3 regions of the Nonomuraea sp. NPDC005692 genome follow, and region 3 is predicted to be linked to each of the others. Evidence: riboswitches for the same ligand, from Rfam matches in the RefSeq annotation. Region 3 holds a riboswitch; each other region holds the start of a gene.

Region 1 (2,256 bases), on a different contig from region 3:
CGTCGCGGTTGGGCAGGCCGAGGTGCTCCTTGGGGGTGACGTAGCAGAGCATGGCGGTGCCGTACCAGGCGATCATGGCGGCGCCGATGCCCGAGGTGATGTGGTCGTAGCCGGGGGCGATGTCGGTGACGAGCGGGCCGAGGGTGTAGAAGGGCACGTCGTCGCAGAGCTCGCGCTGCAGGTCGACGTTCTCCTTGATCTTGTGCATGGGCACGTGGCCGGGCCCTTCGATCATCACCTGCACGTCGTGCGCATGCGCGATCTTGGTCAGCTCGCCCAGCGTACGCAGCTCGGCGAACTGGGCCTCGTCGTTGGCGTCCGCGATCGACCCGGGGCGCAGCCCGTCGCCCAGCGAGAACGTCACGTCGTAGCGGGCCAGCAGGGCGCACATCTCGTCGAAGTGCTCGTACAGGAAGCTCTCGCGGTGGTGGGCCAGGCACCAGGCGGCCATGATCGAGCCCCCGCGCGAGACGATCCCGGTCTTGCGGCGGGCGGTCAGCGGCACGTGCGCCAGCCGCACGCCCGCGTGCACCGTCACGTAGTCGACACCCTGCTCGCACTGCTCGATCAGGGTGTCGCGGTAGACCTCCCACGACAGCGCCTCCGGACGCCCGCCCACCTTCTCCAGCGCCTGGTAGATGGGCACGGTCCCGACCGGAACGGGCGAGCTGCGGATGATCTGCTCGCGGGTCTCGTGGATGTTCGGCCCGGTGGACAGGTCCATGACGGTGTCGGCGCCCCACCGGGTGGCCCAGGTCATCTTCTCGACCTCCTCCTCGATCGAGGAGGTGACGGCGGAGTTGCCGATGTTGGCGTTGATCTTGACCAGGAAGTTCCGGCCGATCGCCATCGGCTCGGACTCGGGATGGTTGACGTTGGCGGGGATGACCGCCCGGCCGGCCGCGACCTCCTGCCGGACGAACTCGGGGGTCATACCCTCCCGGACGGCCACGAACTCCATCTCCTTGGTCACCACACCGCGCCGCGCGGCGCCGAGCTGGGTGACCGGCGACCCCCAAGCCGAGCGGTCGGTACACGACGGCCCCGAGGTGTCGTAGAGCCGCACCGAGGTGCCGTTCGACAGTCTGACCTCGCGCATCGGCACCTGGAGGTCACCGATGTGGATCTTGGAAAAGCGCGCGTCGCTCATCGCGCAAACTCCCTTCGCCGGCATTATCCGGAGCAGGTTCTGGCGGTCGGCGGCTGACAGCCGTCCTCTCAGCCCGGTCCGTACCGGGCTCCCGCGTTGGTCACCGCGATCATAACCCCGCGCGTGGCAGGATCAAGGGGATGTCTGATCCCATTGCGCACACGACCGCCACCTACGACCGCATCGCGCGCCAGTTCGACGAGCAGGTCGCCGATCCGTCACCCTCGATCGTGGCCGTCCGCGACCGGTTCGCCTCAGCCCTGCCCGCCGGAGCCACGGTCGCCGACCTGGGATGCGGCCCGGGGCGCGAGTCGGCCTGGTTCGCCGGACGCGGCCTGACCACCGTGGGCGTGGACCTGTCGATCGAGATGGCCAGGCTCGCCGCCGGGCGCGGCGTGCCCGCCGTTCTGGGCGATCTGCGGCGGCCGCCGCTGTCGCCGCAGTCCCTGGACGGCATCTGGTCGGCCGCGGCCCTCGTGCACGTGCCGTCCGAGCAGACCGAGCCGACGCTGCGCGCCTGGCACGCGGCGCTGCGCCCCGGCGGGGTGCTCGCGCTGATCACCGCCCTGGGCGACAGCGAGGGCTGGGAGCCGGTGCCGTACCGGACGGAGTACGAGCGCTGGTTCGTCCACCGCGACGCGGGCGACCTGCTCGCGGTGCTGGACGCGGCCGGGTTCGCGGTCGCCTGGCACGAGACGAACGTCACCCACCGCACGTGGTTCAGCGTGCTGGCGACAGCGCGCAGCTCTCCCCTGCCTTAGTCTCCAGGTCGAGCGCGAACCCGGGGCCGCGCAGCCGGGCGGTCCCGCCGCGCGCCGACGCCAGCCTGACCTCGACCGGCACGCCGTCCGCCCAGGTCACCCCGACGGTGAAGCCTCCGCGGGCGCGCAGCCCGTCGAACGAGCCCGCGTGCCAGACGGCCGGCAGCGCGGGCAGCAGCTCGATGACGCCGGCGTGGCTCTGGAGCAGCATCTCGGCCACCCCGGCGGTCGCGCCGAGGTTCCCGTCGATCTGGAACGGCGGATGCGTGTCCCACAGGTTGGGCAGCGTGCTGGACCGCAGTTGCCCGCTCAGCATGCTCAGGGCGCGGTCGCCGTCCTTGAGCC
Region 2 (2,256 bases), on a different contig from region 3:
CTGGCGTCGCGCAGCAGCTCGTAGAGCCCGCCCGCGGTCACCCGGGTGTCGAACCCGAGCTCCTCCTGGGTCGCCCCCAGCACCAGCTCACCGTCGCCCCTGGGGACGAGGTAGACGGGCGCGCCGTGCACCATCCCGCGTACGCACCGCCCGAGCAGCGGCTGCGGCGAGCGCAACCGCATGATCTGCCCCTTCACCGGCCGGACGGGCACGTCGGCCAGCTCCCCGCTCCACGCCCCGGCGGCCAGCACCACCCGCTCGGCCGCGATCTCCCGCACCGCCGGCTCAGGCTGACCGGGTACGGGCTCGAGCCGCACACCGGTCACAGCACCCGCCGCAGCGCCTGCCGCACCGCCGGTCCCGCCGCCGGTCCCAGCGCCGATCCCAGCGCCTGTCACGACGCCTGGAGCGGTGTCGCCGTCGCGCAGCAGCCTGGTCACCCGCGCCCGCACCACGGGCACGCCCAGCCGGTCGAGCGCGGCCAGCAGCGCCGCCGTGACCCGGCGCGGATCGACCCAGGCGTCACCGGGGGCCAGCAGCCCGCCGCGCACCGAAGGCGCCAGCATGGGCTCCAGACGGCGGCACTCGCGCCCGGTCAGCCGCTCGACCCGCAGGCCCAGCTTGTCCATGAACGCCGCCAGGTCGTCGAGCGCCGCGAGGTCGTCGGCCCCGAAGGCGACGTCGAGCGTGCCGTCGGCGCGCAGGTCGAGCGCACGACCAGCGGCCCCCTCCGGCCCGATCATCCCGAACGTGCCCCCGAACGCCTCCCGGGACCTCGTCCCGGCCCCGCCGCCCAGGCCCGCGCCGAGACCTGGCCCGAGGCTCGCGCTGAGGCCCGCACTGCGGCCCGCGCTGAGGCCCGCACTGCGGCCCGCGCTGAGGTCCGGGCCGAGGCCCGCGTCGGCGGCCAGTTCGGCGGCGAAGGACGGCCACCGGCTCAGCGAGGCGGCCCCCAGCCGCAGCAGCGGCTCCTCGGTGTAGGCGACCTCGCTGACGGGCGCCAGCATCCCGGCCGCCGCGTAGGAGGCCCCGCGGCCCGGGGCCGGGTCGACCACCGTGACGGGCAGCCCCTCGCGGGCCAGCCGCCAGGCGATCGACAACCCGACGACCCCGCCGCCCACGATCACATTCATCCGCGCTCCCTTCGCCGGCATGATCCGGATCAGGTGTCTTGCGGTCGAAGGCCCGCTCAAGCCTTCCTCTCAGCCCGGTGACGGCCGGACTCCCGCGCGTCTTGCGCCTCCAGCCTACGGCCTCGGCGCGACGCACCGGCACCGCCCCCGTTATGGTCATGAACGTGAACCATGTCGTAGTGGTGGGAGCGGGCCTGGCCGGGCTGCGCAGCGCGGAGGCGCTGCGCGGGCGCGGCTTCACCGGACGGATCACGCTGATCGGCCAGGAGCGCCATCGGCCCTACGACCGTCCGCCGTTGTCCAAGGCCGTGTTGTCCGGCGCGGCCGACTCCAGCTTCCTGGAGGCCGACCTCGACGCGCTGGAGGTCGACTTCTGGCCCGGCGTCACCGCCAAGGCCCTGCGCGAGGGCGTCGTGGAGACCACCGAGGGCCAGCTCGGCTACGACGGCCTCGTGATCGCCACCGGCGCCGAGCCGATCACCGTGCCCGGCGACGGCCCCCAGCACGTCCTGCGCACCCTCGACGACGCCCACGAGCTGCGCGCCGGGCTCGTGGCCGGGGCGCACGTGGCGATCATCGGCGCGGGCTGGATCGGCGCCGAGGTCGCCACCGCCGCCCGCAAGGCCGGCTGCTCGGTGACCGTCATCGAGGCCGGCCCCACCCCGCTGGCCAACGCCGTGGGCCCGGAGATCGGCGCCCGCACCCGACACTGGTACGACGGCATCGACCTGCGCCTGAACACCATGGTCGACGAGGTGGACGAGGGCGGCGTGCGGCTGGTGGGCGGCGAGTTCGTCCAGGCGCACGTGGTCGTCACCGGCATCGGCGTGCGCCCGGCCATCGAATGGCTGGCCGGCTCCGACATCGACCTGCACAACGGCGTCGTCACCGACGAGCACCTGCGCACGTCCATGCCCAACGTGGTCGCCGCCGGCGACTGCGCGGCCTGGTGGTCGCGCCGCTACGGCGTCCGGCTCCGCGTCGAGCACTGGGACACCGCGCTCGGCTCGCCCGAGGTCGCCGCCGCGACCCTGCTGGGCGAGGAGGCCGTCTACGACCCGGCGCCCTACTTCTGGTCCGAGCAGTTCGGCCACATGGTCCAGTACATCGGCCACCACCCCTC
Region 3 (2,256 bases):
CCGAGGCAGGCACGCAGAAACGGCTGGCCGTCTACGTCACCGACAAGCCGGAGGACGTGCCCGGCGTCGCCGCCCTGGGCCCCGACCCGCTCGACGACGCCTTCACCGTCGAGGCGCTCAAACGCATCGTGGGCGGCAACCGCACCCAGATCAAGGGGCTGCTGCGCGACCAGAAGGTGATCGCGGGCATCGGCAACGCCTACTCCGACGAGGTGCTGCACGCGGCGAAGATGTCGCCGTTCAAGATCGCGGCGACGCTGACCGACGCGCAGATCGCCGACCTGCACGAGGCCATCGTGACGACGTTGCGCGACGCCGTCGAACGGGCGCACGGGCTGGCCGCCAAAGACCTCAAGGCGGAGAAGAAGTCCGGGCTGCGCGTGCACAACCGGGCGGGCCAGCCGTGCGACGTGTGCGGCGACACGATCCGCGAGGTGTCCTTCGCCGACTCCGCGCTCCAGTACTGCCCGACCTGCCAGACGGGCGGCAAGCCGCTGGCCGACCGGCGGATGTCGCGCCTGCTCAAGTAGGGTCCCGGGCGCGGGATGATGGAGGCATGACCGTTCCTGAGATCGAGGCCACCGCCGTTCCCGACGACGCCTACCTGCTCGACGTCCGCGAGCAGGACGAATGGCTCGCCGGCCACGCCCCCGAGGCCGTGCACATCCCCATGTCGCAGATCCAGGGCCGGGTCGAGGAGGTGCCCGCCGACCGCACCGTCTACGTGGTGTGCCGGGTCGGCGGCCGGTCGATGCAGGTCGCGGCGTGGCTCAACCAGCTCGGGCGCGACGCCGTCAACGTGGGCGGCGGCATGCAGTCGTGGGAGTTCGCGCGCCGTCCGATGGTGAGCGAGACCGGGCAGGAGCCTTTCGTGGCCTGAATGCCCCACTGTGGCGGTTCTGCCGCCATTAAGGCATGATGAGGGCGCCAACTGCATAGTCGCGGGAGCTCGGGGTGCCGGGCTGAGAGGGCAGCAACACAGCCGCTGCCGACCGCCTGAACCTGTCCGGATAATGCCGGCGTAGGGAGTGTGCGATGACGCATGTCGTCGACGAAGTTCCGCTGACCCTTGACGGCGCGCCCCCCAAGACCCTCGGCGTCCTCGACCAGGGTGCGCTCTGGGCCAACCTCGGTGTCAGCCTTCTCGGCTTCTCCGGTGCGCTCGTCCTGATCGACCCCCTGGGCGGCGCGCCGCTCAGCCTCGTGGCCGCGCTCACGGCCGCCGTGGTCGGCAGCCTCATCGGCACGGCCATGGTGGGCCTGTCGGCCATCCCCGGCACGCAGACCGGGCGGCCGGCGATGGTGCTGCTGCGCGGGCTGTTCGGGGCGAAGATGTCGTACGTCCCGTCCGTGCTGAACATCGTGCAGATGCTCGGCTGGGGGGCCTTCGAGCTCTGGGTGATCGCCAAGGCCGCGAACGCGATCTTCGGCAGCGTCCCGTACCAGGTGTGGGTGGTGGCGGCGGGGGTGCTGACCACCGCGCTCGCCGTCTGGCCGCTCGGGTCGATCAGGCTGCTGCGCCGGTACGTGACCGTCGGCGTGATCCTGTCGCTGATCTGGTTCACCGTGTCGTTCCTGGGCGAGGCGCCGACGTACACGGGCGGGTCGTGGACGGCCTTCGCCCCGGCCGTCGACTACGTCATCGCCCTGTCGGTGTCGTGGGTGCCGATGGCCGCCGACTTCGCCAGGCACTCGCGTTCCAGCCGGGCCGCCTTCACCGGGGTCGTCGGCGGCTACACCGTCGCCCAGGTGGCCTGCCTGGCCCTCGGCGTGTACGCGGTGGCCATCGCGGGCGCCCAGGCGGTCCAGGCCGACGGCATGGTCGTGTTCCAGCCGTTCGTCGCGGCGCCGCTGGGCGCGCTGTTCTTCGGCATCCTGGTGCTGCGCGAGACCGACCAGTCCTTCGCCAACGTCTACTCCACCACCGTCTCGCTGCAGAACCTCATGCCGAACGTCGACCGCCGGATCGTCTCGACCGCGATCGGCGTGCTCACCACCGCGATCGCCCTGGTCGTGGACGTCACCTCCTACGGCGCGTTCCTCGGGGTGATCGGCGCGGTGTTCGTGCCGATGTTCGCGGTGCTGGCCGTCGACTACTTCGTGCTCGGCGGCGCCGCCCGCTGGAACACCGCCGAGGACGCGCCCTCGCGCTGGCTGATGCTGCTGCCGTGGGCGCTGGGCTTCGCCGCCTACTGGTTCACCACCTCGACGCCCACGGTCGCCGGCTGGGACGGCTTCTGGGCCTCCGCCCGCGAC

What was found. Region 3 has a riboswitch for thiamine pyrophosphate ahead of ABZ459_RS41415 (cytosine permease). Riboswitches for the same ligand answer to the same signal wherever they lie in the genome.
Region 1: it holds a riboswitch for thiamine pyrophosphate, as region 3 does, so the genes downstream of both, thiC (phosphomethylpyrimidine synthase ThiC) here and ABZ459_RS41415 (cytosine permease) in region 3, are expected to answer to the same signal.
Region 2: it holds a riboswitch for thiamine pyrophosphate, as region 3 does, so the genes downstream of both, ABZ459_RS09180 (FAD-dependent oxidoreductase) here and ABZ459_RS41415 (cytosine permease) in region 3, are expected to answer to the same signal.

What each region holds. Positions count from the first base shown of each region.
Region 1 is NZ_JBEXYU010000006.1:85,887-88,142, reverse strand. Features, by position in the region: gene thiC (phosphomethylpyrimidine synthase ThiC) at 1-1,150, opposite strand, end outside; TPP riboswitch at 1,143-1,255, opposite strand; gene ABZ459_RS15530 (class I SAM-dependent methyltransferase) at 1,291-1,911, shown strand; gene ABZ459_RS15525 (glycoside hydrolase family 95 protein) at 1,871-2,256, opposite strand, start outside.
Region 2 is NZ_JBEXYU010000003.1:194,368-196,623, forward strand. Features, by position in the region: gene ABZ459_RS09180 (FAD-dependent oxidoreductase) at 1-1,133, opposite strand, end outside; TPP riboswitch at 1,123-1,239, opposite strand; gene ABZ459_RS09185 (FAD-dependent oxidoreductase) at 1,292-2,256, shown strand, end outside.
Region 3 is NZ_JBEXYU010000031.1:46,754-49,009, forward strand. Features, by position in the region: gene ABZ459_RS41405 (DNA-formamidopyrimidine glycosylase family protein) at 1-530, shown strand, start outside; gene ABZ459_RS41410 (rhodanese-like domain-containing protein) at 557-880, shown strand; TPP riboswitch at 932-1,045, shown strand; gene ABZ459_RS41415 (cytosine permease) at 1,036-2,256, shown strand, end outside.